3 regions of the Pseudomonas berkeleyensis genome follow, and region 1 is predicted to be linked to each of the others. Evidence: riboswitches for the same ligand, from Rfam matches in the RefSeq annotation. Region 1 holds a riboswitch; each other region holds the start of a gene.

Region 1 (9,821 bases):
CGGCGAATGAGGCGTCGCCGCCAAGGAAGATCGCCGTGACCGAGACGGTCATCAGCCAGGTCTTGGGGTTGACCAGTTGCAGGCCGGCACCGTGGATGAAGCCCTGGCGCCGGTCGATGGGCTTGTCGTCGATACCGGCCGCATCGCGGCGCATCAGCTTGCAGGCCATCCAGCTGATCCAGGCGACGCCGGCCCAGGTCATCGCCGTTTGCAGCAGGGGGGTACGTAGCAGCAGTTCGCCCAGGCCGAGGCCGATCACCAGCAGCATGAGGCTGGCGCCGACGCAGGCACCAAGGGCGATGGCCAGCGCAACAGGCAGCCCGAAGCGTGCGGCGCTGCCGAGGATCAGCAGGTTGGTCGGGCCGGGGGTGATCGACGCCACCGAAGCGAACAGGATAAAGGGCAGCCACTGGTTCATGGCTGGGCCCGGCAGGTGGTGAAAGGCATTGGGCGTCGCTCCATATGGGTTATGGCGCGATTGTCCGGCTCGCTCGGTCAGTGGTCTTGAAGCTTTGTGCAGAGGTTGCGGTAGGCGCCCGGGGTGAGGCCGTTGGCGCGGCGGAACCAGCGGCCCAGGTGGCTCTGGTCGGCAAAACCCAGGTCGCTGGCGACATCCGCGGGTGACGTGCCGATGGCCAGCAGGCGCCGCGCGCGTACCAGACGCAGCTGGATCAGGTAGCCATGCGGGGCGATGCCGAAGGCTGCCTTGAAGGCACGGCTCAGCCGGAAGCGGTCGACGCCGCAGACCTGCGCCAGTTCGTCGAGGCCGATGTTTTCGTGAAAGTGAGCATGCAGGTAGTCGCGAGCACGCAGGGCCACACTGGCGATCTGTGGGTTGCCCGACAGGCGCTGGCGCCAGTGCAGACTGCGCGAGATGCGTTCCAGCAGTGTATCCAGCGCGGCGTCGCGCACCATGCGTGGTTCACCGTCGCGCAGCGCCTGCAGGGCGTTGGCGATACATGGCAGTAATCCGGGGTCGTCCGGCTGGGTGCGCGGCACGCCGGGTAGGCAGTCGGCGGGTGCCTGTTCGAACAGCGCTGGCAATGCCTTTTCCAGCCAGGCTGGCTCAAGGTAGAGCGTGGAGTAGGTGAAACCGCCCGGCGTCGGCGCGTGGCCGTCGTGAATATCGCCGGGCTCGAGGAAGAAGGTCTGCCCGGGGACGCTACTGAACAGCGCGCGGCGGCAATGGAACTGCTGCACACCCTGTTCGGTGAAGCCGATCAGGTAGCTGTCATGCCAATGCGGATCGTAGGCGTGGCCCTCGAAATGCGCACGGATCACCTCGATGCCGGTATCGGCATCCTGCTTGAGGTCGACCCATGATTGCGCGTTCATCGCCTGTTGCCTGTCACTGCTTGTGAACGCCTGAGCTTAGCGCGTTCGCCGAGCAGGGCTAGAAGGTTTGTGCTGGGCTAGTACAGCAACAGCATGCCGCCGGTCTGTCCGGCCAGGGCCAGCTTGGGTGGGTACTCGGCGATGAATTCTTCGACAGCGGTCGTGGCGCCTGGGAAATGACTGGCGGCATAGTCGTCGACCACGATGACGCCACCCTCGCTCATGCGCGGGCCGAAAAAGCGCAAGGAAGCCAGGATCGGGGCGTACAGGTCAACATCGATGTGCACGAGGGCGAAGCGGCGTGAAGCGAGATCCGCTGCCTGCTCGAAAACCTCGGGAATCCAGCCCTTGTGCAGCTCGACGAAGTCAAACGGGCTGAGGACATTGGCCACTGCCTCCTGATTGGATGAAAACAGGAGTTTTTGCTTGAGCGTTTCTTCCGGGCTGGTATCACCCAGTTGCGTGCGATCCTGCGCGGTCTTGTCGGAAAGGCCGCCCTCGAAACTGTCGAAGATCAGGAAACGGCCCGACCAGGCGCTGGTAGCCAGCGCGCTGGCGATCATGTGGCTGGAGTGCCCTCTCCAGCAGCCACACTCGGCAATATCGCCGGTGACCTGCCCGTTGGCTACGCGCTGCACTGCCTGCATCAGCGTATGAAAGCGCATCTGCTTGGCCAGGTCGTCGCTGGAGGCGGTGAGGCGCCGGGAGTGCTGGTAGGCCTCCAGGTAGGCATCGCCCGTGCGTGGGTAATTCCAATAGCGCTCGATATCGTCGAGATTGAGTTTGCTATCGATGCGGCCTGTGGCCTTGTTGAACAGAAAACGCAGCCGCGATAACCAATTGATCGCCATTCGCCTCTCCAAGGCATATCCATGTAGTGAGACCACGGACAAGTATCCAGGCCTCGAACCGGCGGTACGTTAATGGAGTGGCTGCAGCAGCACCAGCTCTATGATGTGATTTTGCCTTAGTCGGTAGTGAGTGCCGGATACCAGCGCGGCGTATACACCCACTCACCACCATCGGCGCGGGGGAAGCGGCGGGTCTGGCTGGAGCCGATGATCACCAGGGTGCGCATGTCGACCATCTCCGGTGTCAGCTCGCCGAGGGTGAGGCTGCGTAGCGCCTCGGCAGGGCGGCCGATATCGCGGCCGAGCACCACCAGGGTTTCCGGCGCGCGGTGTTGGTGCAGCAAGTCGAGCGCGCGGCCGAGTTGCCAGGGGCGGGATTTGGAGATCGGGTTATAGAAGGCCATGGCCAGGTCGGCCAGGGCAGCGTGCTCCAGGCGTTTCTCGATCACCGCCCAGGGCTTGAGGTTGTCCGATAGCGAGATCAGGCAGAAGTCATGACCCAGCGGCGCGCCGGCCTTGGCGGCGGTGGCCAGAGCGGCGGAGACGCCCGGCAGTACCTCCAGCTCGACGCCTTGCCAGGCCTCGCTCTGCGGGCTTTCCAGGGCCTCCATCACGGCGGCGGCCATGGCGAACACGCCGGGATCGCCGGAGGAGATCATCACCACCCGGCGGCCGCTGGCGGCCAGTTCGAAGGCGTGGGCGGCGCGCTGCAGCTCCTCGCGGTTGTCGCTGGGATGCAGGCATTGATCGGCGCGCAGCGGGCCGGCCATCTTCACATAGGTGTCGTAGCCGAGCAGGTCTTCGGCCTCGTCCAGGGCACGGCGTACGGCGGGGGTCATGTGCTCGGCGGCGCCAGGGCCGAGGCCGACCACGCTGAGACGGCCACGGCGTTGGCCAAGGCGTTCGATATCCAGCGGTTGTTCACTCAGCAGCAGGTGCAGGCCGTCGCCGGCATGGTGCTCGGGCGGCAGTTCGGAAGTGCTATGGATAAAGCGCAGTGGCAGCTTCAACTCGGCTGCGGCGGCGTGCAGCTCGGTGTTGGCCATCCAGCTTTTCTCCGCGAGCAGGCAGGCCAGCGCTTGTGGTGCCAGGTTGGTGGTGCTCAGTGCTTGCTGCAGTCGAGCCGGCAGGTCGGCGCTGGGGCGGTCGATCAGCACGGCGACGCTGCGCGGATGGATCAGCAGTTCATCGGGCTGCGCCGGGCGGGTCTCGGGGGTGATATGGATAATCCGGCTGGCGGCGTTATCCACAGGCAGTTGTGCCGCTTCCAGCCAGGGCGCCTGGCCTTCGATGCGTACCGTCTCGCCGCCGAGCAGGTCGCTGACGAAGCGCTTGCCCTGCTGCAGGTCGGCCAGGGCGTAGCCGGCCGGTGGCTCCAGCAGGCAGGTGCCGAAGCGCAGCTCGCCACTGGTGGTGATGGCCGGTGTGACGCCCAGGTGCGCGGCGATCTCGCGGGCTAGGCGGTTGACCCCGGCCAGGCCGCCAAGCAGCGGCACCACGGCGCTGCCGTCTTCGGCCAGGGCGAGCACCGGCGGTTCAGCGCCTTTTTCCGCCAGCAGCGCGGCGAGGCTGCGGATAACGATACCGGCGGCGCACAGCACCACCAGCGGCTGGTCAGCGCGGTAGAGGGCGCGCAGGTGCTCGCCGAACTCGTCGTAGTGGCGCTCGGCGCCATCAGCACGGCCTCGCAGACCATGGATCACGGCCTGTGGATAAAGTGCCTTGAGGCGTTGTGCAGTGGCCAGCGCGCTGGCGCCGAGGATGACGATGTTCATGCGGTAAATCCTGTAGCCCGGATGCAATCCGGGGAATGGGGTTCCCGGATTTCATCCGGGCTACGGCCTTGTGACGGGTAGGGCGGGTATAACCCGCCGGTTCGCTGTCGGCGGGTTGCACCCGCCCTACGGGATTAGCCCCGCCATTTCTGGCCGGGCACCAGAATCATCGAGAAATACGGCGAATCCATCGGCTCTACCTCGTCCAGCGGCACGATCTTCTGGCTGGCCATGGTGGCGCGTTCGACGTAGTGGGCGCGGTCGTCCAGACCGAGCTTGCGCAGCACGCGGCGCACCTTGTCGAAGTTGCGCCCGAGCTTCATCACCACCGCCGCTTCGGCATCGCGCAGGCGTTGTTCCAGTTCGTCTTCCGGCAGCACGCCGGAGAGCACGCTCAAGCTCTGGTTGCGATACACCAGCGGCGTGCCGAGCACCGAGGCGCAGCCGAGCATCGAGCACACGCCGGGCACCACCTCGACGTCGTAGCGTTCGGCCAGACGGTCGTGCAGGTACATGTAGGAGCCATAGAAGAACGGGTCGCCCTCGCAGATCACCGCCACGTCCTGCCCGGCATCGAGCAACTGGGCGATCTGCTGCGCGCAGGTGTCGTAGAAATCGGCGATCACATCTTCGTAGCTCAGCGGCGGGGCGAGTTTCTCGGTGGTCACCGGGTAGACCAGCGGCAGGCGCTGCTGGGCCGCGTCCAGGTGCTCTTCGATGATGCCGAAGGCGTTACCGCCGTGGCCGGCGTTGTGCTTGGCCTTGGCCACGAAGTAGGCCACCACTGGCGCCGACTTCAGCAGGCGCAGAGCCTTGAGGGTAAGCAGCTCGGGGTCGCCGGGGCCGACGCCCAGACCAAGCAGACGGCCAGCCATCATTCCACCTCCGAGGCGAGTGCGTTGACCGCGGCCACCGCCATGGCGCTGCCGCCACGGCGACCACGGACGATCACGTAGGGCACGCCGCGGCTGTCTGCGGCCAGGGCGTCCTTGGATTCTGCCGCGCCGATAAAACCCACCGGCATGCCGACGATCAATGCCGGTTTCGGCGCGCCGGCGTCGAGCATTTCCAGCAGGTAGAACAGGGCGGTGGGGGCATTGCCGATCACCACTACGCTGCCTTCCAGATGTTCACGCCAATGTTCCAGGGCCACCGCCGAGCGGGTGTTGCCGACTTCGCGGGCCAGCTCCGGTACGCCGGCGTCGTGCAGGGTGCAGATCACCGCGTTGTTCGCCGGCAGGCGCGGGCGGGTGATGCCTTCGGCGACCATGCGCGCATCGCAGAGGATCGGCGCGCCGGCCAGCAGGGCGGCGCGGCCAGCGGCGCCAGCACCGGGGGAGAAGCGCAGATCCTCGACCACGTCGACCATGCCGCAGGCGTGGATCACCCGCACGGCGAGTTTTTCCAGGTCGGCGGGTATGCCTTCGAGGTTGGCTTCGGCGCGGATGGTGGCGAAGGAGCGGCGGTAGATTTCCTGGCCGTCGCGGATGTAATCAAGCATCGGGGGTTCCTGCGGGGTGTTGGCGGGCGAACCAGGCGCCGGCCTCGTCGATGGTCATGGCCGGCACCAGCAGACGACCGAAACCGGGCGCCTCGGGTGTGCGTCGATAGAGCTGATAGTGGTCGGGAGTGCTGGCGAGCAGGGTATAGGGCTGCACGCGAGCGCTGGCGCAACTGCGTGGGCAGGCGCTGAGGTGCACTTGCGGGCGGGCGCCGCTTTCGCGCAGCAGGTCGGCCAGGTGCAGGGCGTGGTGCTTGCTGTCGGCCAGACCGCGGGCGCAGGCCGCCGAACCGGTGCAGGCGACCAGGCCGAGAAGCGGTTCGTCGGCATGGTTCAACAGGCCCAGTTCGCCCAGAGCGGCCAGCACTTCGTCGGCCTGTTCCTCCGCCACATTGCCCAGCAGCACGCCTTGCCAGGGGGTCAGGCGCAGCTCGCTGTCGCCATGTCGCTCGCTCAGATCGGCGAGGGCGAGGAGTTGCTCGGCATGCAGACGGCCCAGCTGGGCGCCAGCTGCGACCATGCACAGGCCTCTCTGTGCTTGTGGATAAATACCTGCCGGTGGGCGCATGAGCGTCGCGCTGGGCCGCCAATTGGCCGGTGCCGGTTGCAGAGGGAAATCCAGTCGAGCTTGCAGGTGTTGCAGCAGGTCGTCAGGGGCGATGTGTGCCAGCAACTGGCGCATGCGCGACTGTTCGGGTGTGGCCTGTTCGAGGAACAGCAACAGGAATTCGCGCACCACGTCGAGCGCCTGCGTTGCCTCAATGCGAGCCAGTGGTTCGTCACCGGGGCAGCCGGCCAGGCCCAGCAGCAGGTGCTGGTCGTCTTCGGCAGCCAGCCACAGGTCATGGGGATGTTCGCGCATGGCCAGGGCTTCGCCGCCGTCCAGTTGCAGGGCGAACTTGGGTGACAGGGCATGCAGCGCCGGGGTGTCCTGCAGCAGATCGAGCAATTGGTTGGCCAACGGACGCACGTTCATCCGTGCCTGCGGGTCGAGGCCGGCGGCGGGACTGAGCATCAGGTTGCGTACATCGTCGGCGGCGGCCACTCGCGGGCCGAGCTCGGCGTCGAGCAGGGCATCGATCAGCGGTGCTTCCTGGCCGGGCAGCACGCCACGGATCTGCAGGTTGCTGCGGTTGGTCAGCTCCAGCACGCCGCTGGCATGGCGCCGTGCCGCCTCGGCAAGTGCCCGCGCCTGGGTGCTGCGCAGCACGCCGCCGGGCAGCTTGACCCGGCAGATGCCACCGTCCAGCGCAGGCACGATGCGCAGCAGGCCGGGGCAGGCGGAAGGGCGGATGGAGGCGTTCAAACGGTCACCTGTGGATAACGACGCGGCGACCGAACCAGCGAAATTCCCCGTAGGGGATTTCATGGCATCGGTACACCCCGCCCGATGTTGGCACTCGCGACCAGCGTTCGTCGGCAGGTCTCCTGGCTGACAGGTCTTGGTCTGTTGCGGCCTTCCCGGAAATCCAGTGGCGTGGGTGCAGCAGACTCGCTGTTTACAGTTGCGGGGGCAGCCACGGTTTAGCCGTGTTCCCTCTTAGGCCCGTTGCAGAGTCGTATCGACTCAAGGGCACCGACGAAGGCTGTATTATGCCCGCTTTGCCCGGCGCCGCGACACGCGCCTTGTCGGCTACTTGTGAGGTAGGTGGATGAAACCCTGGTTGACCCTGGTCGGCATCGGCGAAGACGGCTATCCCGGTTTGGGCAAGGCCGCGCGCCGTGCCCTGCTGGCGGCCACCCGTATCGTTGGCGCGCCGCGCCAGCTGGCGCTGCTGCCGCCGTGCATCAGCGGCGAGCGGGAAACCTGGCCGAGCCCCTTCGACCTGCAACCGCTGCTGGCCCGGCGTGGCGAGGCAGTGTGCGTGCTGGCCAGCGGTGACCCGATGTTCTATGGCGTCGGCGCCAGCCTGGCGCGCCAGGTGCCGGCCGATGAGTTGCAGGTGTTGCCGGCACCGTCCTCGGTGTCGCTGGCAGCGGCGCGCCTGGGCTGGCCGCTGCAGGAGGTGGAGGTGCTGTCGTTGGTAGGCCGGTCGCTGGCCACGCTCAACGCCCGGCTGTATCCCGGCACGCGCCTGCTGGTATTGAGCGCCGATGGCGACACGCCTGCGCAGGTCGCCGAAGCCCTGCGTGCGCGTGGTTTCGGCGCCAGTCGGCTGACCTTGCTGGAGCATCTTGGCGGGGCGGATGAGCGCCGACTCGATGGTCAGGCCGCGAGCTGGGACCTGCCGCGTGGCGCCGATCTCAACCTGCTGGCTGTGGAATGTTTGGCCGACGCTGGGGCGCAATTGCTGCCACCGACCTGCGGCCTGCCGGACGACGCTTACCGCCACGACGGCCAACTGACCAAGCGTGATGTGCGCGCGGTCACCCTGGCGCGCCTGGCGCCGCTGCCCGGCGAGCTGCTATGGGACGTTGGCGCCGGCTGCGGTTCCATCGGCATCGAGTGGATGCGCGCGCACCCGGCCTGCGGAGCTATCGCCATCGAGGCCAACGAGGGGCGCCAGGAACACATTCGCCACAATCGTGATGCCCTCGGTGTACCCGGTCTACAACTGGTCGCCGGGCATGCACCCGAGGCCTTGGCCGGACTGCCGGCGCCGGATGCGATCTTCATTGGCGGTGGCGTTACCGTGCCTGGCGTGCTCGATGATTGCTGGGCCGCGCTCAAGCCGGGCGGGCGTCTGCTGGCCAATGCCGTGACCATTCAGAGTGAGGCGGCGTTGGTCGCCTTCCGTGAGCAGCATGGCGGTGAGCTGCTGCGCCTTGTCGTAGCCCAGGCGCAGCCGCTGGGCAGCTTCGACACCTGGCGTGCAGCGCTGCCAATCACCTTGCTGGCGGTGCGCAAACCTTGAACCGGCGCATTCTGCTGCTCGGCGGCACCACCGAGGCGCTGCGCCTGGCGCGCCGGTTGGGGGCGGAGGCGATCTACAGCCTGGCCGGCCTGGGTCGTGTGCCGGATGACCTGGCCTGCCGCGTGCGGGTCGGCGGTTTCGGTGGCGCCGATGGCCTGGCTGCCTTTATCGCCAATGAAGGCATCGAGTTGCTGCTGGATCTGACTCACCCCTATGCGGCGCAGATCAGTCAGAACGCTGCGCGTGCTGCCGAGATCGCAGATGTGCCCTGTTGGGCGCTGCGTCGCCCTGGCTGGCAGGCCGGCCCTCAGGATGACTGGCGTGAGTTCGAGGATTGGGACGATCTGATCCGCCTGCTGGCGCCTTTCAGTAGGCCTTTCTTCACCTCCGGGCGTGAGCCGCTGGCGCATCTGCATGAAATACCCGAACACCAGCACTGGACGGTGCGCTGCCTGCAGGTCGAGCCGGCGCCAACCCGTGCCGAGGTGATCGGTGCGCGCGGGCCATTCAGCCTGGAAAGCGAGCGCGAGCTGTTTGCCCGTATCGCCTGCGACGTGCTGGTGAGCAAGAACAGCGGCAGCCACTCCACCGAGCCGAAGTTGCAGGTCGCCCGCGAGTTGGGCCTGCCGGTGCTGCTGCTGCGTCGGCCGGCGCTGCCGGTGGTGGATCGGGAGTTCGCCGAGATGGGGACATTGTGGGAGGCGCTGCAGCAGCGGCTCTGATACGGGGTCTGATAGCGACGTACCCTGACCTACCCTGTGTGTACGCGGGAAGCTGGTGCGCGTGGCGCACCCTACGGGGAGTCGTGATGGCTGATCAGGCTGTGCGTCTGACCTTGAATGCGGCATGCAGATCCGCCGTCGGCGTGGGCGCGAAGCACATCCTGTCGAACACGCCATGCAGGTGGTCGACCAGCAGTTGGGTCGCGCGGGTAATGTCGCCGGCTTGCAGCGCCGTGATCAGCGCCAGGTGTTCCTCGCAGGTTTGCGCCGAATAGACCGTACCCCTGCTCAGCGCGATGCTCAGCGATGATCGCGACAGCAGACCGCGGAGGAAATCCAGCAGCAGCTTGTTACCGGCAAGCTCCGCCAGCTTCAGGTGGAACTGGCCGGCCTGCTCGATCAGGCCGGCGCCATCGCCGGCAGCCAGGCAGCGCTGCTGGTTTTCCACCAGGGTGTGCAGTTCGTGCAATGGGCTGTCCGCCAGGTGCTTGCCGAGTTGGCGGATGACTTCCACTTCCACCAGCAGGCGCGCCTCCAGCACCTGTCGGGCCTGGCGTTCGCTGGGCCTGCTGACCTGGGCGATCTGCCTCGGTTCGAGGGTCACCGCGCCTTCTTCGGCGAGCTTGGTCAGGGCGCGTTGCACCGTCCATTCACTGACGCCGAAGATCCGCCCAAGGGTGCCTTTGTCCAGCTTGGCTGTGGGCGTCAGGCGTTTTTCCAGAATCGCCGCGTAGATGCTCTGGTAGACGAAGTGGCTGGTGGGTCTGCCTTCCTTGCGGGCA
Region 2 (9,821 bases), 990 kb from region 1:
AATCGCACGCTCTCGGCGCTTCTTCGGCCGCAGTTTTGGCCGGATCGTCCCTTTAGTGATGGTCTGAATCCTGATTCACTAAATACGGGTGAATCAGGATTCAGACCATGGCCTACCGCATCACCGAAGCTCGACTCGACCGTGACCAGGCGCTGCGCGAGCGTATCCTTGCTTGCGCCTTGCAGCGCGTCAGCGCGGGTGGTTTCGCGGCGCTGACGATGCAGGCACTGGCCGAGGATGTCGGCATCGCTACTGGCAGCCTGTACCGCCACTTTCGCAGCAAGGGTGAACTGGCCGCCGAAGTCTTCGCCGCCGCCAGCCAGCGGGAGGTCGACGCTCTGGCCATGGCATTGCGCGGCTCTGGTAGTGCTGCCGAGCGTCTGCGTACTGGCCTGGAGCAGTTCGCCGCCCGCGCCTGGCATAGCCGCCGCCTGGCCTTCGCCTTGATCGCCGAACCGGTCGACCCGGAGGTCGATGAGCAGCGCCTGCTCTATCGCGAAGCCTATGCCGAGTTGTTCATCGAGCTTCTGGAAGAAGGTGTCCGCGCCGGCGAATTTCGGGTCGAGCAGATCGGCCTGGTTGCGGCCTGTCTGGTGGGGGCAATCGCTGAATCCCTCATCGGGCCGCTGTCGCCGCCCGCTCGTGCCGCTCGTGAAGCGGGCCAACCCACCTTGGAGCTGGCGCAGGTCAGCGCCAGCCTTGCCACTTTCTGCCTGCGCGCCGTCGGCGCCGAGGAGCCTTCGCGATGAAACCTAGCCTGCATGCCGAAACCCATGAGGTGTTCAACCAGGTGCCGAGCCTGGACGGCGCCAACCTCTATCGCCTCGATCTACCGTTGCAGGAATGGATTCGTCGCTACGACGGTGGTTGGGCGGACGAGCGCCTGAGCGCTTATGGCGCACTGGCCGGCGGTGCATTGATGCAGGCCGGCTTTCTCGCCAACGAGAACAAGCCGGTGTTCAAGAGCCATGACCGCTATGGCAACCGCATCGATCTGGTGGAGTTTCACCCGGCCTATCACGAGTTGATGCGCACGGCCGTCGAGCATGGTCTGCCGTCACTGCCCTGGACAGACCCACGCGCTGGCGCGCATGTCGCCCGTGCCGGCTTGACCTATATGCACAGCCAGGCCGAAGCAGCGAGCGGCTGCCCATTGACCATGACCTTCGCCGCCGTGCCGGCCATTCGCTTGCAGCCCAACGTCGCCGAGCAATGGCTGCCGAAGATCCTCGCGACCGAGTACGACCCGCGCAACTTGCCGATGGAACAGAAGGCTGGTGTCACCATTGGCATGGCCATGACCGAGAAGCAGGGCGGCACCGACGTGCGCGCCAACACCACCCGCGCTTATCCCATCGGTCTCGGCGGGCCGGGGCAGGGTTACGAGCTGGTCGGCCATAAATGGTTCTGCTCGGCGCCGATGTGCGATGCCTTCCTCACCCTGGCTTACACCGACAAGGGCTTGTCGTGCTTCCTGCTGCCGCGTCATCGCCCGGACGGCACGCGCAACCAGTTCTATATCCAGCGCCTGAAGAACAAGCTGGGCAACTGGGCCAACGCCTCCAGCGAGGTGGAATACCGTGGCGCCTTCGCCTGGATGCTCGGCGAGGAAGGGCGCGGCGTGCCGACCATCATCGAGATGGTGGCCATGACCCGCTTCGACTGCATGGTCGGCTCCAGTAGCCTGATGCGCCAGGCCCTGACCCAGGCCGCGCACCACTGCGCACACCGTCAGGTGGGCGGCAAGCGGCTCGCCGACCAGCCGCTGATGCAGAACGTACTCGCCGATCTGGCGCTGGAAAGCGAAGCCGCGCTGGCGCTGTGCATGCGCATGGGGCGTGCGCTCGACCAGCAGCATGACGAGCAGGAAGACAAGTTCGCCCGCCTGGTCACTGCCGTGGGCAAGTACTGGATCTGCAAACGCGCGCCGGAAATGATCTACGAGGCGAGCGAGTGCATGGGCGGCGCCGGTTACGTCGAGGAAACCATCCTGCCGCGTCTGTATCGCGAAGCGCCGGTCAACTCGATCTGGGAAGGTTCGGGTAACGTGCAGTGTTTGGACGTGCTACGCGCTTTGTCCAAGGAACCGGGCGTACTCGATGCGCTGTTCGCCGAGCTGGGCGATGGCCATGGCGATGCTCGTCTGAAGGCACATATTCAGCGTCTGAAAGCCGATTTTGCCGATACCGCCGATATCCAGTACCGCGCGCGCCAGCTCACCGAGGATATGGCCGTGGCGCTGCAGGCCAAGCTGCTGCTGGAGGCGGGCAACGCCACCGTCTCCGATGCCTTTATCGCCAGCCGCCTGGAGGGCCGTGGCCGGGTCTACGGCACCTTGCCGCGTGGTGTCGACGTCGAGGCACTGCTGGCACGCAGCACGCCTCACCTGGCCTGATCGGAGGTTCGCCATGCACGCCCATCCGCGTTATCGGGAGTTGGTCGAGCGAGGCTTCGCCGATGCCAACTTCATCAATGACCTGGGCATTCGCGCCACCGACTGCGGCCCGGGTTGGGTCGAGGCGGAGCTGGATATCCAGCTCCGCCACCTGCAGCAGAACGGTTTCATCCATGCTGGTGTGCAGACCACTCTGGCCGATCATGCTGCCGGTGCCGCCGCTGCGACGCTGGTGGCCGAGGGGCAGACGGTGCTGACCCTGGAGTTCAAGGTCAACCTGCTGCGTCCGGCGCGCAGTGCACGCCTGTTCTGCCGCGCCGAAGTACTCAAGGCCGGGCGCCAGGCCACGGTGGTCGAGGCCGAGGTGTTCGGCGAGGAGGGCGGCCAGAAGCGCCTGTACAGCAAGGCTTCGGTGACCATGGCGGTGGTGACGTTGCCGGCCTGAACGAGGGCTGAAAGCGGATTGTCTGGCACGCTGTTTTTTAGCAGGGCAGGCGAGTAATCTTGCGCTCGATGGTTCTGCGTGCACGCATGTGGCGCGGATGAAAAGGGAACAGGGTGCGGCGAATCTCGCCAATGCCCTGGCTGCCCCCGCAACTGTAAGCGGCGAACGATGCCCTCATGCCACTGACTCCGGTCGGGAAGGCGGGCGGAGTGCCAAGCCGTGAGCCAGGAGACCTGCCATCGACAACGGGCGTTTCGCCCAACCTTCATCCGAATCGTCGCGCGGTGGGCGCGAACAAGGAACTCGCATGCATATCGAACCCGGTGTCGTCGAAGGCGCCAAGATCCTCCTCAGCTACGCAACGGCCGTCACCGCTTTCGGTCTGACCGCCAAACTCGCCCTGGACAGCGTACGCAACAACGGCGGTGTCGCCGCCCTGGTGTTGCGCAGCCTGCTGACCACCGCCCTGGTGTTCTGCTTCTTCGAAGTCTTCCCGCATCACCCGGTGGGTGTTTCCGAGGTGCATCTGATCCTCGGTTCTACCCTGTTGTTGCTGTTCGGTGCCGGTGCAGCAGCCATCGGTCTGGCGGCTGGTTTGCTGCTGCAGGGGCTGCTATTCGCTCAGTTCGACCTGCCGCAGTACGGCATGAACGTCACCACGCTGCTTATCCCGTTGTGGGGCATCAGCCTGCTGGCCAAGCGCATCGTTGCGCCGGGTACCGCCTACGTCGATCTTTCCTACAAGCAGGCACTGGCGCTGTCGACTGCCTACCAGGGTGGCATCGTCGCTTGGGTCGCGTTCTGGGCCTTCTACGGTCACGGTTTCTCCAGCGAAAACCTGGCAGCCGTGGGCAGCTTCGGCCTGGCCTACATGAGCGTGATCCTGATCGAGCCGCTTATCGACCTGGGCGTGCTGGCCGGTGCCAAGGCGTTGTCGCGCTTCAGCCAGGGGCCGCTGTTCAACGTGCGCCTGCACCAGGCAGCCTGACCCAGTCGCTTAGCGGCGGCGCTGCCAGATCATCTTGCCGGTATTGCTCTCGGTGACCAGGTACTGGTCGCTGAAGCGGTAGTAGGCGGCGGGTTGATAATCGGCGGCGCCTGCCAGGCGCACCATCAGCATGCCGTCCTGGCTGCGCCAGTGGCCGCTGTACTGCACCTCGCCAGGGCTGTCGTAGCTCCAGTCGCTGCCGCCGCCGGCCGAGCGGCTCCACTGCGTGACGCTGCCATCGGCGTTCAACTGCAGGGTTATCACGGTGTTGAACGAGGCGAAATTGGCGCCGCCGCTATTGATGATCTTCTCGTGTACCCAAGTGCCGACCAGTGCCGAATCCTGAACGCCTGCTGCGGACGGCATTGCTGCTGCTTCGCGCTGGAATAGCGCCTGACGTTCCAGTACCTCGCCATTGCGTGGGTTGCGAGCTGCAATGCTGGTGTTGAGCATGGCGTTGGCATAGGTGGCGTTCATGTTGGCCAGCAGCAGGCCGGACTGTGGATCGCTGATCTCGGCGCGCAGCACCTGTCCATCGTAGTGGCCCTTCAGATTCAGGCGTAGGGTCTGATTCTCAACGTATTGCCCCTCAATCTGATTGCCCTGCTGGCGCAGAATCAGCACGGTCGGCTGGCCGTCTAGCGTGGCCTGGTAGTGACCGTCCAGCTCACCAGCCTGAACGCTGAAGCAGGAAACGACGGCCAGCAGCAGAAGGATTGGACGAAGCATGGTAATGACCTCCGACGAGTAGCTCCAAGTCTAGTCTCGGCCGTCGGGTGGTGAGTCCTGTCGCGCTATGTTTTCGTCACCGTATGCAGGCAAGATAGGCGCGTACGTTCAGTCAGGAAGATGCACAGTGAAAGCCTGCTCAGATGATTTCATCGTTGCCCTCACTCCCGAAGAGGCGGTCGATCGCCTCGCCGCGTTGCACCAGGAGGCCACTGGCGCCCTGGGCCACGCGCTCAAGCGCTACCTCAAGGAACGCATCCGTCCCGATGCCAGCGAGCACTGCCTGTTCCGCTACCCCGAATTGCGCCTGACCTACCTGTGCCAGGGCGAGGTGCCGACCACCGTGCGCGCCTACGCCAAGGTGCAGGTACCGGGCACCTACGCCATCACCGTGACCCAGCCGGCGGCCTTCCGTAAATACCTGCTGGAGCAGCTACGCCCGCTGATGAACGACTTCACCCTGCGTGTGGAAGTCGGCCGCAGCCAGCAGAACATTCCTTACCCGTACGTGGTCGAGGGCGGCGATGAGCTGGCCGGCAGTGGCGTGACCGCCGCCGAGCTGGCGCGCGTATTCCCCAGCACCGACCTGTCCGCCGCCACCGACGGCACCGCCGATGGCCTGTACGACTGGGAGAACATCGATCCGCTGCCGCTGGCACTGTTCGACGCGGCGCGTACCGACTTCTCGCTCAAGCGCATCCAGCACTACACCGGCAGCGACTGGCGCCATGTGCAGCCGTGGATCCTGCTGACCAACTATCACCGCTATGTCGATCAGTTCATCCGCCACGGCTTGGACATGCTGGTGGGCGACTCGCGCTTCACCCGTATGGTGCTGCCGGGCAACGTGGTGGTCGAGCGCGGCATGGCCGAAGGCGAGATGCAGGCGATCATCGAGAACGTGGTCTGGCACCGCTACCAGATGCCGGCCTACCACCTGCAGGCCGAGGACGGCCACGGTGTCACCCTGGTCAATATCGGTGTCGGCCCATCCAACGCCAAGAACATCACCGACCACCTCGCCGTGCTGCGTCCGCATTGCTGGTTGATGATCGGCCATTGCGGCGGCCTGCGTCAGTCGCAGACCATCGGCGACTACGTGCTGGCCCACGCCTATATGCGCCGCGACGGCATTCTCGACCGCGTGCTGCCGCCGCATATCCCGCTGCCGGCGCTGGCCGAAGTACAGCAGGCGCTACAGGAGGCCGCCAAACTGGTCACCGGCGAGCAGGGCGACGAGTTGAAGAAGCGCCTGCGCACCGGCACCGTGTTGACCTACGACGACCGCAACTGGGAGCTGCGCTGGGCCCAGGAGCGGCCGTTGATCAACCTGTCGCGTGCGGTGGCGGTGGACATGGAAAGCGGCACCATCGCCGCGCAAGGCTATCGCCTGCGGGTGCCCTACGGCACGCTGCTGTGCGTGTCGGACAAACCGCTGCACAGCGAGATCAAGCTGCCCGGCGCGGCCGGTGCTTTCTACGAGCGCGCTGTGACCCAGCACCTGCATATCGGCATCGCCGCGCTGGAGCTGATGCGCAGCCAGCTCAACTCGCTGCACTCGCGTAAGTTGCGCAGCTTCGATGAGCCGCCGTTCCGCTGATAAGCAGGGCGTGGCCTGACGCACAGTCCGGTCACGCCTTGGCGTTACCCCGCGGCATTCTGGTTTACACTCGCGCCCGTCATGGATGAACGAGGCGATACACATGGAACAGGCACGTCTGCTGCTCACGGCGCTGTGGGAACCCTTCAGCTTTTTCAGTCTTTTCCTCTACACCGGCCTGGCCCTCAGTCTCGGTGTTGTGGCTGGCCTGCTGCTGACCGTCAAGCTGCACCGATTGGGCTGGCTGGCACGTAACAACCGCTGGCACCACTGGCTGCTCAAACTCTACTTTCTACTGTTGCCGCTGGCAGGAGGTTTCCTCGGCTTTCAGGGTGGACTGTTGTATGGCAGCCAGCAGCAGATCAATCGCCATCTCGATAGCTATGCGCCCTTGGTGCAGGAACTGGCCGACGATATCTGGAGCGACTTTCAGGCCTATGTCGAGGCGCAGGAGGCGCAAGGGTTATTGGCGGTGCAGGATGTCAGCGTGCAGGCGCTGCTCAATCAGTTGGCGCTGGATTACCTGCGCAGCGAGCGGCTGCTGGAGGCTGCCGAGCGTGCCGAGGCATCGACCACCGAGCGTATCGCCTTCGACCTGCTCGACCGACTGCGTGCCAGTTTGCTGGGCAAGGCGATTGGCGAGATGGCTGTAGAGAAAACCGCCCGTTACAGCGGCTTCAACGAGAAGGTGCTGAATCAGGTGCTGGATGCCCGTATCGAGCAGCTGTTTCGCGCCGAGTTTCTGCTGGGGCTGCTCAAGCAGCAGATCGGTCACGTCTTCAAGCCGCTTTATATCGCGCTGCTGATCCAACTCGGACTCTTACTGGCGCTGATCGCGGCAGAGTGGGGCGTGTCGCGCTGGTTACGGCAGACGCCTGGACGTTTGCCTGCCGAGCCTCTGCCGCAAGCCTGAGTCAGGCCGCGACCGGCGCCTCGTCACGCAGCAGTTCGGCCAGCGCTGCGCGGTCGATGTTAGCGCCGCTGAGTACCACGGCCACGCGCTGGCCGGCATTGAGTTCACGCTCCTGCATCAGCGCAGCCAACGCGGCTGCGCCGGCACCTTCGGCGAGGTTGTGGGTGTCCTCGTGATAGGTGCGGATGGCGGCGCGAATTTCCTCATCGTCGACTCGCACGATGCGCGATACGCCGGCGCGGATCATGTCCAGCGCCAATTCCTGCGGCTGGCGGCAGGCCATGCCGTCGGCCAGCGTATCGGCGCGTTCGGTCTGCACCAGGCGGCCCTGCTCGAAACTCCGCGAATAGGCGTCGGCGCCGCTGGCGACCACGCCGACGATCTCGGTGTCGAGACCAAGCAGGTCGCGGGTGCGGATCATCCCGCAGATGCCCGAGCCGAGGCCGATGGGCACATACACCCGGCGCAGGTTCGGTACCGCCTCCAGCAGTTCCAGGGCGTAGGTGGCCACGCCGCGCACCAGATCCTCGTGTAGTGACGGCACCCAGTGCAGACCGTCGCGTTCGGCGATGCGCGCGGCTTCGGCGCGGGCTTCGTCGAAGTCGCGGCCATGTTCGATCACCTCGGCACCGAGGGCGCGCATCGCTGCGTTCTTCTCGCGAGCGTTGCCATGCGGCACCAGGATGCGAATCGCCAGGCCGGCCGCGCGTGCCGCCAGTGCCAGGCTCTGGCCGTGGTTGCCGCGGGTCGCTGTGACCAACCCGCATACCTGCGGTTCGCGACGCAGCAGGGCGTCGATATAGACCAGCCCGCCGCGCACCTTGAAGGCAGCGGTCGGGGCGTGATTCTCGTGCTTGACCCAGACCTCGCAGCTCAGGCGCTGGGCAAGCAACGGCCAGGCCAGTTGCGGCGTGGGCGCCATGTGGCGGTGAACCAGTTCAGCGCTCTGGCGCAGTTGGGCGAGGTCGAACATGACAGGCACTCCGAGTGGTGTTGACCTGGATGCTAGTGCGGTACATTGTATGGGTAAATCTTTATATTGCATGGCAAGCAATGTGGCTTCCTGACCTTCAAGACAGCGCCTTACCGACATACCTGGCATTGGTCGAAGCCATTGCCTCGGCCATCGGACGTGGTGAACTCAAGCCCGGCGAGCGCCTGCCGCCGCAGCGACGCCTGGCCTGGACGCTGGGCATCAACCCGAGCACGGTGATGCTCGCCTACCGTGAGGCCGCGCGTCGGCACCTGGTCTCTGGCGAGGTTGGGCGCGGCACCTACGTGCTGGCCGGCAGCCGCGAAGCGAGCCTGTTCCGGCTCAAGCAACCGACCGCGCAGGGCGATTTGATCGACCTGTCGACCAACGTGCCAGTGCATGATCCGGACAACCGTGACCTGTCCGCCAGCCTCGCTGCGCTGGCTGCACGTGGCGAGCTGGACGCGTTGCAGGCCTACCCGTCAGCGGCACTGGTCGAGCGTGCGCACTTGGCCGGCGTGACCTGGCTGCGTCGACGCGGCCTGGAACTGGCGCCGGGCGGCCTGCTGCTCTGCGCCGGTGCCCAGCAGGGTGTGTCGGCCGCGCTGCTGGCGCTGTGCGAAGCGGGCGAGCCGATCCTGGTGGAGCGCTACACCGCGCCGGGTATCAAGGCGGCCGCGCGCCAGTTGCGCCTGCCGCTGCACGGCGTGGCGATGGACGAGCACGGCATCCTGCCCGATGACCTCGACCGCCTGGCCCGTGCCACCGGGGCGCGTGTGGCGGTGTTCACGCCCTGTCTGCAGAACCCCACCGGCGCCAGTCTGGACGCCGAACGGCGCGCGGCCATCGCCGAGGTGGCGCGGCGCCGTGGCTTGTGGATCATCGAGGATGATGTCTACGGCGTGCTCGGCAGCGAGGCGCCACTGGCGGTGCAGCTTCCCGAGCGTTGCCTGTTGATCAGCAGCCTGTCCAAGAGCGTCGCGCCCGGATTGCGCCTGGGCTTTATCGCAGGCGCGCCGGAGCTGCTCGAACGCATCGATCCCGAGGCCCAGGCCACGCGCTGGGCCGTGACGCCGCTGAGTCTGGCACTGGGCTGCGAATGGATCGAAAGCGGCATTGCCGAACAGCGCCTGGCCTGGCAGATCGACGAGTTGCAACAACGCTGGCGTCTAGCCGCGCGCGTGCTCGGGCCGCGCATGCCGCAGGGTAGGGCGGTGGCACCACACCTGTGGCTGGACGCTGACGCGCCGGCAGGCCTGGCTGAGGCTTGTCGGCAGAACGGTGTGGAGGTGGTGCCGGCCGAGGTGTTCGCGGTGGAGGCCAATCCAGGAAATGCCGTGCGCATCAGCCTCGCGGCGGCAGCCAGTCGGGTCGAACTCAAGCGGGCATTGGAAGGGATCGTGGCGGCTTGGCCTGTTTAGCGCTGTAGGGCGTACCGGGACGCCGGCCGCTCGGAAGCAGTACGCCGTCGTGTTGGTGGAGCTGGAGTTGGCAATGAGTCGCCGAGAGCGTTTTGGGCTCGTGTGCGGTGCCTGCGTTTGCATGGGGCGGCGGGCTGTTCGCTGGCGCTCCTGAGCCCGCCCTACATGTTGGCGCCATGAGCGGTTGGCGTCTCGTGCCGCCCTACGGGGTTGTGAGTTGCATATGCAGGATCGGGAAGGGGCGGCCGCCACCGTCCAGGCGTGAGCGGTCGGTCACGACGAAACCCAGATGCTGGTAGAAACCCACAGCCTGCGGGTTCTGCTCGTTGACATCGACCCGGGTGGCGCCCAGCGTGT
Region 3 (9,821 bases), 850 kb from region 1:
GGTAGTGTGTCCAGACTGTGCGCGCGGCGTACCCTGCAGGACGGCGTACTGCTTTGCGAGTACGCCCTACGAGCTGATCGACATGACTTTAGAACTCCGGTGTCCAGGTGACGCTAAGCAGGCCGGAGCGGCCTTCTTCGCGGTAGTCGTGGTACTCGGCAGGAAAGCCAACGCCGTACTGGGCACGGCTGTAGTCCTTGTCCAGCAGGTTGTCGATCTTCGCTGAGACCAGAATCTCTGTCGTGGCCTGCCAACTGCCGCGCAAGCCCAGCAGCCCGTAGCCAGCCAGTTCCCGTTGGTTGCCGACATCGTCATAGCTGCTGCTGACGGTTTGCCAGGTCGTGCCAACAGTGAAGGCGCCGAAGGCGCGGTCGAGATCCACGCTGAGGGTACGGCGCGCACGGCGATTCAGGGTATGACCGCTGTCGGCGTCGCGTGGGTCGATCAGGCTCAGACCCAGTGCGGCCTGCCAGTCGCCCAGGCGTTGTTCCAGGCTTGCTTCGAAGCCGTTTACCCGTGCGCTATCGAGGTTCTGCATGACCCAGTTGCCGTCGGCGACGATGGCATTGCGGATCTTGCTGCGATAGAGCGAGGCTTCCAGGAGGGTGCTGTCAGTCAGTTGACTGCGCCATTGCAGCTCGTAGCTTTTCGACTCTTCCGGTTTGAGATCGGGGTTGGCGCCCCAGCCCATGGGGGCGTAGATATCCTGGAAGCTGGGCGCGCGGAATGCTTCGGCGTAGGACAGGATGAGGTCGTTGTTCGGGTTCAGGTGCCAGGTCAATGCGGCGTTGTAGGTGCTATTACCGCCAAACTGTTGGTTCTTGTCATGCCGAGCGCCCAGCTCGGTGGAGACGTTCTCGCCACGGTAGTGGTGCTGGAGGAACAGTCCGCGATTCCAGCGTGAAGCCCGGGTGTAGGCGTTGTTGCTGTGCAGGGTGTCTTCGAGCCAGTCGACACCGAGCAGTAGCTGGTTGTGTTCGCCCAGGGACAGGGTGTTCAGCCAGGATGCCGAGTCGCGGTAGGTGTAGTTGTGGCGGGTGTTGTCGGTATCGTCGGCGCGGGTCTTGTAACGGTTCTCGCTGTGGCCGAGTTCCAGACGACTTTTCCATTGTTCGGCCAGGCGCGCATCAGCGTAGAACGACTGGCTGCTGATACGGAAGTCACTGTAGGGGTGCAGACCAAAGAGTGGCTCGTTGTCGAACTCGACCTCGCCGCTTTGCTCCAGCAGGCTCAGACCGAGCTGCAGATCGTCGTTGAGGTCGTGGGCGAGGTTCAGGCTCAGGCCGTTCTTGCGGTAGGCATCGTGATCGTTGTCGTAGGTCGAGGCGTGGGTGCTGCGGTCGATACCGTGGGTATCCGAGGAGCTGCTACTGAGATTGAAACGGGTACTTTCGTTGGCTAGGGCCAGGCTGGCCGCACGTTCCCAGGTACCACGGCTGCCGTAGCCCAGACTAAGACTGGCCTGGCGTTGTCCAGCACTGGCGCGGCGGGTGAAAATTTGTACGACACCGCCGATGGCGTCGGCGCCGTAGAGGGTTGCCCGCGAGCCGCGCAGGACTTCCACCCGTTCGATCTGGTGGATGCTGAGGTGTTCGAGGAAATGGCTGCCGCTGGACGCATCGGAAATCCGTTGACCGTCGACTAGTACGACGTTCTGTGCTGTCTTGGTGCCGCGGATGAACAGGCTGGAGAGGCTGCCACGGCCGCCGGAACTGGTGACCTGTACGCCGGGTACACGGTTCAGTAGGTCGATGACGCTGGAGGGTTGCAGGCGTTCGATGTCTTCGCGGGTGAACACGCTGGTAGCGACACTGCTTTTGCTGCGCAGCTGTACTTCGCGGTTGGCGCTGATGACCGTGTCGGACAGTTTCAGTGCCTGATCGAGCGAAGGGACGGTTTCAGCGAGTGCGGCGCAGGGCGCCAGAGTAATGGCCAGGGCTAGACGGGATAGTTTCATTCTCTTTCCTCAAAGGTCGGCAGACGTTCGAGGAGGGCAGGAGCAAGCGCGCAGGGCGGCGCTTGACCGTGCTGCCCTCCGCAACACCAGTCGCACCGCCTTGGCCGGTCTCCGGGCTCTCGACCCACGTCCGCCTTCCCAGGTTGCCCCAGTGGCCGTTTGGACGTGGCGCAAGCTCAGCGCTTGCAGTCGATTACCGTTGCGGGGGCAGCGCCGGGATTGCTCATGACGAGCGCACCGACTTCCCGTTTCACGCCGCTTGCGCAGCGCACCCAGGCGGAACATGAAGTGGGCGAACCTTAGTGCGCGCAGCTATGAATGACAAGCAAGCCTGGCTCATCCGGCGATGAGCCAGGCTCATGCTCAGGCCTGCAGCAGGCTCAGGCGTTGACGCACCGCGCGTTCGATGCCGGCTTCGTCGAGACCGCACTCGGCAAGCATCTGGCTCGGTTTGGCGTGCTCGACGTAGTAGTCCGGTAGACCCAGGTGCAGCATCGGCACCTGGCGGTTCTCGGCGGCGAAGAATTCGCTGACCGCGCTGCCGGCACCGCCCATCACCGCGTTTTCCTCGATGGTCACCAGCAGTTCGTGGTTGCCGGCCAGCTCGCGCAGCAGTGCTTCGTCCAGCGGTTTGACGAAGCGCATGTCGACCACCGTGGCGTCCAGCGTTTCGCCTACGCGCAGGGCTTCGGCCAGTTGCACGCCGAAGGCCAGCAGGGCGACGCCATTGCCCTGGCGGCGTACCACGGCCTTGCCGATCTCCAGCGGTTCGAGGCCTGCATCGAGCGGCGCATTGGGGCCGCTGCCGCGCGGGTAGCGCACCGCTGCCGGGCCGTCGAACAGGTGGCCGGTAGTGAGCATGCGGCGCATCTCGTTCTCGTCGCTCGGCGTCATCACCAGCATGCCGGGGATGCAGCGCAGGTAGGAGAGGTCGAAGCTGCCGGCGTGGGTCGGGCCGTCTTCGCCAACCAGGCCGGCGCGGTCGATGGCGAACAGCACGTCGAGGTGCTGCACGGCGACGTCGTGGATCAGCTGGTCATAGGCGCGCTGGAGGAAGGTTGAGTAGATCGCCACCACCGGCTTGGCACCTTCGCAGGCCATGCCGGCGGCGAGGGTGACGGCATGCTGCTCGGCAATCGCCACGTCGAAGTAACGCTCGGGGAAGCGCTCGCTGAACGCCACCAGATCCGAGCCTTCCTTCATTGCCGGAGTGATACCGACCAGGCGCGCGTCCTGCTCGGCCATGTCGCACAGCCACTGGCCGAACACGTTGGAGTATTTCGGGCCGGAAGGCTTCTTCGGTGCCGCGACTGGCGTGACCGGTTCCAGCTTGGTGATGGCGTGGTAGCCGATGGGGTCGACCTCGGCGGGTGCGAAGCCCTTGCCCTTCTTGGTCACCACATGCAGGAACTGCGGGCCGTCGAGGTCGCGCATGTTGCGCAGGGTGGCGAGCAGGGTGGGCAGGTCGTGGCCGTCGATGGGGCCGACGTAGTTCCAGCCCAGCTCCTCGAACAGGGTGCCGGGTACCAGCATGCCCTTGGCGTGTTCCTCGACCTTGCGTGCGATTTCCCAGGCGCCAGGCAGGCGCGAGAGGATCTTCTTGCTGCCCTCGCGCATGCTGGCGTAGGTGCGGCTGGAGATGATCTTGGCCAGGTAGTTGGACAGCCCGCCGACATTCTTGGAGATCGACATGTCGTTGTCGTTGAGGATCACCAGCATATTGGCGCCGACGTCGGTGGCGTGGTTCAGCGCCTCGAAGGCCATGCCGGCGGTCAGTGCGCCGTCGCCGATCACCGCCACGCTCTTGCGCTTCTCGCCCTTCAGGCGGGCGGCGATGGCCATGCCAAGGGCCGCGCTGATGCTGGTGCTGGAGTGGCCGACGCCGAAGGTGTCGTACTCGCTCTCGCTACGGCGCGGGAAGGCGGCCAGGCCGTCCTTCTGGCGCAGGCTGCCCATGCGCTCGCGACGACCGGTGAGAATCTTGTGCGGGTAGGCCTGGTGGCCGACGTCCCACACCAGGCGGTCATCGGGGGTGTCGAAGACGTAGTGCAGGGCGATGGTCAGCTCGATCACGCCGAGGCCGGCACCGAAGTGCCCGCCGCTCTGGCCAACGCTGTAGAGCAGGTATTGGCGCAGTTCGTCAGCGAGGGTTTCCAGGTCCGCTTCGGCCAGGCGGCGCAGTTCGTCCGGCGTGTTGGCGCTGTCGAGCAGCGGCGTCAACGGGCGCTCGCGGGGGATCTCGTGGAAAGTGGTCGGCATCAGGCGAATCGTTATAGGTGTAAAAGATGCGGCAGTTTACCTGATGCCAGGAAAACAGCCCAATCTGCTGACCACATCGGCGTTACCGGTAGTTGCGTGCGAGGAAATCCAGCAGCAGGGCGCTGACCCGTGCGCCGCATTCGGCCTGCAGCCAGTGGCCTGCTCCGGCCAGGTCGTGGCGTTCCAGGTGCGGCACCTTGTCGCCCATGCGTTTCAGCGTTGGCGCCTCGAAGCGGCCCACCGGGTCGTTCTCGCCGAGCAAGAACAGCGTTGGCTGCATCACCTGCAGCCCGGCCAGATGCTCGGTGCGCTGCCAGTTGCGTTCGAAGTTGCGGTACCAGTTCAGCGCGCCGCGAAAACCGTGGCGCTCGAAGGTGCGCAGGTAGTGGGCGAACATCGCCTCGCTGCACCAGGTCGGCAGTGGCAGGTCATCAGGCATGCCATCGAACAGCCGCGCACCAGCCGGTTTGTCCGCTGCCAACAGGGCATCTCCGAGGCCGCCAAGCAGCAGACGCAGGCTGCGGCCGATATCTTCGTCCAGCTCGGCTTCGGCCAGCCCCGGTTGCTGGAAATACAGGATGTAGTGGAAGCGCCCGGCGTAGGCCTCGCGCATCATCTCGATGGCCGGGCGTTTGGGTCGGCCGCCGAAGGGCACCGACAGCGCGCCGAGCGCCTTAACCCGCTCGGGCTCCAGCAACGCCAGGTGCCAGGCCACCGGTGCGCCCCAGTCGTGGCCGACCACCGCCACCTTGTGCTGACCGAGCATGTCCATGGCGGCCTGGATATCGCCACAGAGGGTGAGCAGGTCATAGGCCGCCGGATCGGCCGGCGCGCTGCTGGCGCCATAGCCGCGCATCTCCGGGGCGAACACCCGGTAGCCGGCGGCGGCCAGCGCCTCGATCTGCGGGTGCCAGGCGTACCAGCATTCGGGAAAACCATGCAGCAGCCACACTGGCTTGCCGTGCTCGGCGCCGGCGCTGTACAGGCTGAGTTCGATGCCGTTGACGGCGAGCAGGCGGTGATCGATATGCATGGAGATGTCCTTACCAGGTGTCGATGAAGGGACGTTTCTTGCCGTCGCGCCGGGGCGGACGCGGCGCCGCATTGAGGCCGCGCAGCAGCCAGGCACGGCTGTCGGCGGGGTCGATCACGGCGTCGATCTCAAGATAGCTGGCCATGTTCAGCGCCTTGCCATTTTCGTAGGCCTTGGCCACCAGCTTGTCGAGCAGCGCCTGGCGTGCTGCCTCGTCCGGCTGTGCCGCCAGCTCCTTGGCGAAGCCCAGGCGCACCGCGCCCTCCAGCCCCATGGCGCCGAATTCGCCACTGGGCCAGGCGGCGGTGAACAGCGGCGAATGGAAGCTGCCGGCCGCCATGGCCTGGGCGCCGAGGCCGTAGCCCTTGCGCAGCACCAGGGTGAAGAACGGCACCGTGAGGCTGGCGGCAGTGACGAACAGGCGCGAGACGTGGCGCACCGTGGCCTGTTGCTCGGCTTGCGGGCCGACCATGAAGCCGGGGGTGTCGCACAGCGAGATGATGGGCAGGTCATGCGCCTCGCACAGTTGCAGGAAGCGTGCGGCCTTGTCGCCGGCCACGGCATCGATGGCGCCACCCAGGTGCGCGGGGTTGTTGGCGATCAGGCCGAACGGTTTGCCTTCGATGCGGATCAGCGCGGTGATCAGGCCGGGAGCGAACTGGCGGCGCAGTTCCAGCACGCTGCCGTTGTCGGCGAGTAGTTCGATCACCTGGCGGATGTCGTATACGCGCAGGCGGTTTTCCGGGATCACATGGCGCAGCTCGCGGGCATCGCTGCACTGCCAGTCGCTGAGCGGGCCCTGGAAATAACCCAGGTATTGCTTGGCCACGGCGACCGCTTCGGCCTCGTTTTCGACCAGCACGTCGATCACCCCGTTGGGGCCTTGCACACTGGTCGGGCCGACCTGCTCGGGGGTGAAACTGCCCAGGCCGCCACCTTCGATCATCGCCGGGCCAGCCATACCGATGCTCGCATTGCGGGTGGCGATGATCACGTCACAGCAGCCGAGCAGCGCGGCGTTGCCGGCGAAGCAGCGGCCGGAGACCACGCCCACCGTCGGCACCAGGCCGGAGAGCTTGGCCATGGCAACGAAGGTGTGGCAGTCCAGCCCGGCCACGCCGACGAAATCGGTATCGCCCGGTCGGCCGCCGCCGCCTTCGGCGAACAGCACCACCGGCAGGCGCCATTGCTCGGCCAGGGCCAGCATGCGGTCGGTCTTCTTGTGGTTCATCACGCCCTGGGTGCCGGCGAATACCGTGTAGTCATAGGCGATGGCCATGCAGCGCGCGGCCTCGGTTCCGAAGCTCATGGCGTTCACCGTGCCGATGCCGGCGACCAGGCCGTCGGCCGGGCTCAGTTCCAGCAGCTCCTCGGGCGAACGTCGGCGGCGCTGGGCGGCCAGGGCCATGGCGCCGTATTCGATAAAGCTGTCTGCATCGAGCAGGTCGGCGAGGTTTTCCCGCACCGTGCGTTGGCCGGTCTTGCGCCTTTTCGCCACGGCTTCGGGGCGGCGTGCATCGGTCAGGCGCGCATGGCGCTCGAGCACTTCGGCCAGATCGGCGCGGATATGCGCCAGGTCGACCGCCTGCTCGCCGTGCTCGGCGAGGCCATCCACCTCGGCCGGCTGCAGGAACGCCAGCGCCTGGCCCTCGCCGATGGCGTCACCGGGTGCCACGGCCAGCGCGCGGACGATGCCGCTGTGCTCGGCCTTGACCTCGAATTCCATCTTCATCGCTTCCAGCACGGCGATGCGCTGGCCGGCGGCTACGGCATCGCCCTCGGCTACCTCCAGGCTGACCAGCACACCAGCGCTGGGGGCGCTCAGGGCCAGTGTGCCAGGCGGCGCGTCGACAGTGGCCTTGGCGCTGTGCAACGCGGCGTCAGCAGCGAAGTAGCGATGTGGATGGGCCTGCTCACGGGCGGCCAGCAAAGCGTCCAGATGGCGCTCGACGTAGGTGGTGTCGACCCGATTGGCGATCACCTCGTCGCGCTGCAACAGGTTCTGCAGCAGATGCAGGTTGCTCGCCACACCATCGAGGCGAAACTCGCACAGCCCCCGGTAGGCACGGCGCAGGGCGCTGGGGTAGTCGTTGGCGCTGGCGATCAGCTTGGCGATCAGTGAATCGTAGGCCGGGCTGACGGCGTAACCAGCATAACCGCAGCCATCCACGCGCAGACCGGGAGCGGAGGGCGGCTGGTAGGCCGTGAGCACGCCGGCGGCCGGGCGCGCCGTACCGTCGGCGAGCAGGGTTTCCAGATTCAGGCGCACCTGCACGGCATAGCCGTTGGTCGCGGGGGGTGTGAGCAGCTTCAGTTCGGCCAGGCTGCTGCCGGCGACCAGGTGCAGTTGCGTGTGCAGCAGGTCGACGCCGGTGACCTGCTCGGTGACGGTGTGCTCCACCTGCACGCGCGGGTTGGCTTCCATGAAGTAGAAGCGCCCCGGCTGGTCGAGGTCGAGCAGAAACTCGAAGGTGCCGATGCCGCGATACTGCACCTCGGCCGCCAGGCGCAGGGCGCTGGCGATGATCGCGTCACGAGTGGCTGCATCCAGATCGGGGCTGGGCGCGATCTCCACCAGCTTCTGGTGGCGGCGTTGCAGGCTGCAGTCGCGCTCCCACAGGTGGCTGACCGCGCCGCTGCCGTCACCGAGCACCTGCACTTCGATATGTCGGGCGCGGCGCACACGCTTTTCCACGTACAGCGCGCCACTGCCGAAGGCGCCCTGGGCCTCGGAGGAGCAGCGGGCGAAAGCCTCGGCCAGTTGCGCCGGATCATCCACCGCGCGCATGCCGCGCCCGCCGCCGCCGGCCAGGGCCTTGAGCATCACGCTGCGGTGTTCGGCGAGAAAGGCGCTTGCCTGCTCCAGCGTCACTGGCCGGTTGATGCCGGGCACCAGCGGTACCTCGCAGCGCTCGGCGAGATCGCGGGCGGCGGCCTTGTCGCCGAACAGTTGCAGCGTCTCGGGCGTCGGGCCGACGAAGGTCAGTCCGGCGTCCTGACAACGGCGGGCGAATTCGGCGTTCTCGGCGAGAAAACCGTAGCCGGGGTGGATGGCCGTGCAGCCCTGTTCACGGGCGATGGCGATAAGCTGATCCATGTCCAGATAGGCGGCGACACCGCGACCGACCAGCGCCACGGCCAGGTCGGCCTTGCGCGTGTGCAGGCAGGCGCTGTCGTCCTCGGCGAATACCGCGACGCTGCGGATGCCGAGGTCGGCGCAGGCCTGGGCGATGCGAATGGCGATCTCGCCACGGTTGGCGATCAGCAGGGCGGGGAAGGGCATGGCGGCTCCGGACGTCTTGTCGTTATAGAGCCATCTTAGGTGGCTGGGCGCGCGGGTAAAGCAAGCCTTATGCGGCGATCATGCGGTCATAGATGACAATGATGGAGCAGGCCGGCCATCGCGGCTGAAGCCGCTCCCACAAGAGCGGCCTAGCTGCATCGCCTAGGTTTTCAGGGGCGCCCGAGCCGATTCAGCGCAACGAGGCGATGGCCAGTGCGACCTGCATGTCGCTGCTATCTGCATCTGGCTGGTCGCGGCGGTACTGCCGCAGCGCGCTTTCCAGCCGTGCGCCACGAATGTCGCCGGCCGAGGCGACGTAGGCCAGGGCATCTTCACGGGCGCTCTGGTAGGGCTGCAGTGTATTGCTGGTGGAGGCGGTGATGCCGGCGGTACTGAGGCTGCTGCCCACGGTGAAGTGGTCGGTCGAGTTGCCTTGCCCGTCCATGCCCCAGGCATGGCTGGCGCTGAGCAGGACGAGCAAGGCGAGGGCTCGCTTCATGGATTGATCAGCTGCGCCGCTCGACGATGTAGCGGGCCAGCTCGCGCAGCGGTTCGGCGCTGTTGCCGAACGGGCGCAGCACGTGCAGGGCCTGGTCGCGCAGTTCCAGGGCGTAGTCCTTGGCAGCGTCGAGGCCGAGCAGGGCGGGGTAGGTGGGTTTGTCGTGGGCTTCGTCCTTGCCCTGGGTCTTGCCCAGGGTGGCGGTGTCGCTCTCCACGTCGAGGATGTCGTCCTGAACCTGGAAGGCCAGGCCGATGGCGCGGGCGTATTGCAGCAGGGCCTTGCGCGCCAGTTCGTCGGTGCTGCCGCTGGCCAGGGCACCGAGCGCCACGCTGGCCTCGATCAAGGCGCCGGTCTTGTGCCGGTGCATGACTTCCAGCGCTTGCTGGTCGAGTTGCAGACCGACTGAGCCGAGGTCGATGGCCTGGCCGCCGACCATGCCGGCAGGGCCTGCCGCACGGCTCAGCAGTTCGATCATCTGCAGGCGGACTTCCGCATCCTGCGGGTTGCGGCGGCGGTCGGCGAGTACCTCGAACGCCAGGCTTTGCAGCGCATCGCCAGCGAGGATTGCGCTGGCTTCGTCGAAGGCCTTGTGCGTGGTCGGCTGGCCACGGCGCAGGTCGTCGTCGTCCATCGCCGGCAGGTCGTCATGCACCAGCGAATAGGCATGAATCAGTTCTACTGCGCAGGCTGCACCGTCGGCACGCTCGAGATCACCTTCGAGGGTTTCGCAGGCGGCGTAGACCAGCAGCGGGCGTACGCGCTTGCCGCCATTCATGACGCTGTAGCG

What was found. Region 1 has a riboswitch for cobalamin ahead of cobG (precorrin-3B synthase). Riboswitches for the same ligand answer to the same signal wherever they lie in the genome.
Region 2: another riboswitch for cobalamin. It lies ahead of HS968_RS21210 (energy-coupling factor ABC transporter permease); the one in region 1 lies ahead of cobG (precorrin-3B synthase).
Region 3: another riboswitch for cobalamin. It lies ahead of HS968_RS21845 (TonB-dependent receptor plug domain-containing protein); the one in region 1 lies ahead of cobG (precorrin-3B synthase).

What each region holds. Positions count from the first base shown of each region.
Region 1 covers NZ_CP059139.1:5,565,125-5,574,945, reverse strand. Annotated here, with positions in the region: gene HS968_RS25895 (LysE family translocator) at 1-418, opposite strand, end outside; gene HS968_RS25890 (AraC family transcriptional regulator) at 496-1,335, opposite strand; gene HS968_RS25885 (TylF/MycF/NovP-related O-methyltransferase) at 1,413-2,186, opposite strand; gene cobJ (precorrin-3B C(17)-methyltransferase) at 2,303-3,961, opposite strand; gene HS968_RS25875 (precorrin-2 C(20)-methyltransferase) at 4,096-4,839, opposite strand; gene HS968_RS25870 (precorrin-8X methylmutase) at 4,836-5,462, opposite strand; gene cobG (precorrin-3B synthase) at 5,455-6,768, opposite strand; cobalamin riboswitch at 6,864-7,058, opposite strand; gene cbiE (precorrin-6y C5,15-methyltransferase (decarboxylating) subunit CbiE) at 7,115-8,317, shown strand; gene HS968_RS25855 (cobalt-precorrin-6A reductase) at 8,314-9,039, shown strand; gene HS968_RS25850 (GntR family transcriptional regulator) at 9,134-9,821, opposite strand, start outside.
Region 2 covers NZ_CP059139.1:4,574,573-4,584,393, reverse strand. Annotated here, with positions in the region: gene HS968_RS21225 (TetR/AcrR family transcriptional regulator) at 108-749, shown strand; gene HS968_RS21220 (acyl-CoA dehydrogenase family protein) at 746-2,395, shown strand; gene HS968_RS21215 (PaaI family thioesterase) at 2,409-2,840, shown strand; cobalamin riboswitch at 2,893-3,095, shown strand; gene HS968_RS21210 (energy-coupling factor ABC transporter permease) at 3,148-3,828, shown strand; gene HS968_RS21205 (hypothetical protein) at 3,838-4,557, opposite strand; gene amn (AMP nucleosidase) at 4,625-6,157, shown strand; gene HS968_RS21195 (hypothetical protein) at 6,261-7,070, shown strand; gene HS968_RS21190 (threonine dehydratase) at 7,072-8,043, opposite strand; gene HS968_RS21185 (aminotransferase-like domain-containing protein) at 8,124-9,464, shown strand; gene HS968_RS21180 (acetyltransferase) at 9,667-9,821, opposite strand, start outside.
Region 3 covers NZ_CP059139.1:4,710,511-4,720,331, reverse strand. Annotated here, with positions in the region: gene HS968_RS21850 (cobalamin-binding protein) at 1-5, shown strand, start outside; gene HS968_RS21845 (TonB-dependent receptor plug domain-containing protein) at 89-1,957, opposite strand; cobalamin riboswitch at 2,043-2,248, opposite strand; gene dxs (1-deoxy-D-xylulose-5-phosphate synthase) at 2,321-4,216, opposite strand; gene HS968_RS21835 (alpha/beta fold hydrolase) at 4,299-5,249, opposite strand; gene HS968_RS21830 (acetyl-CoA carboxylase family protein) at 5,260-8,532, opposite strand; gene HS968_RS21825 (DUF2388 domain-containing protein) at 8,723-9,031, opposite strand; gene HS968_RS21820 (polyprenyl synthetase family protein) at 9,039-9,821, opposite strand, start outside.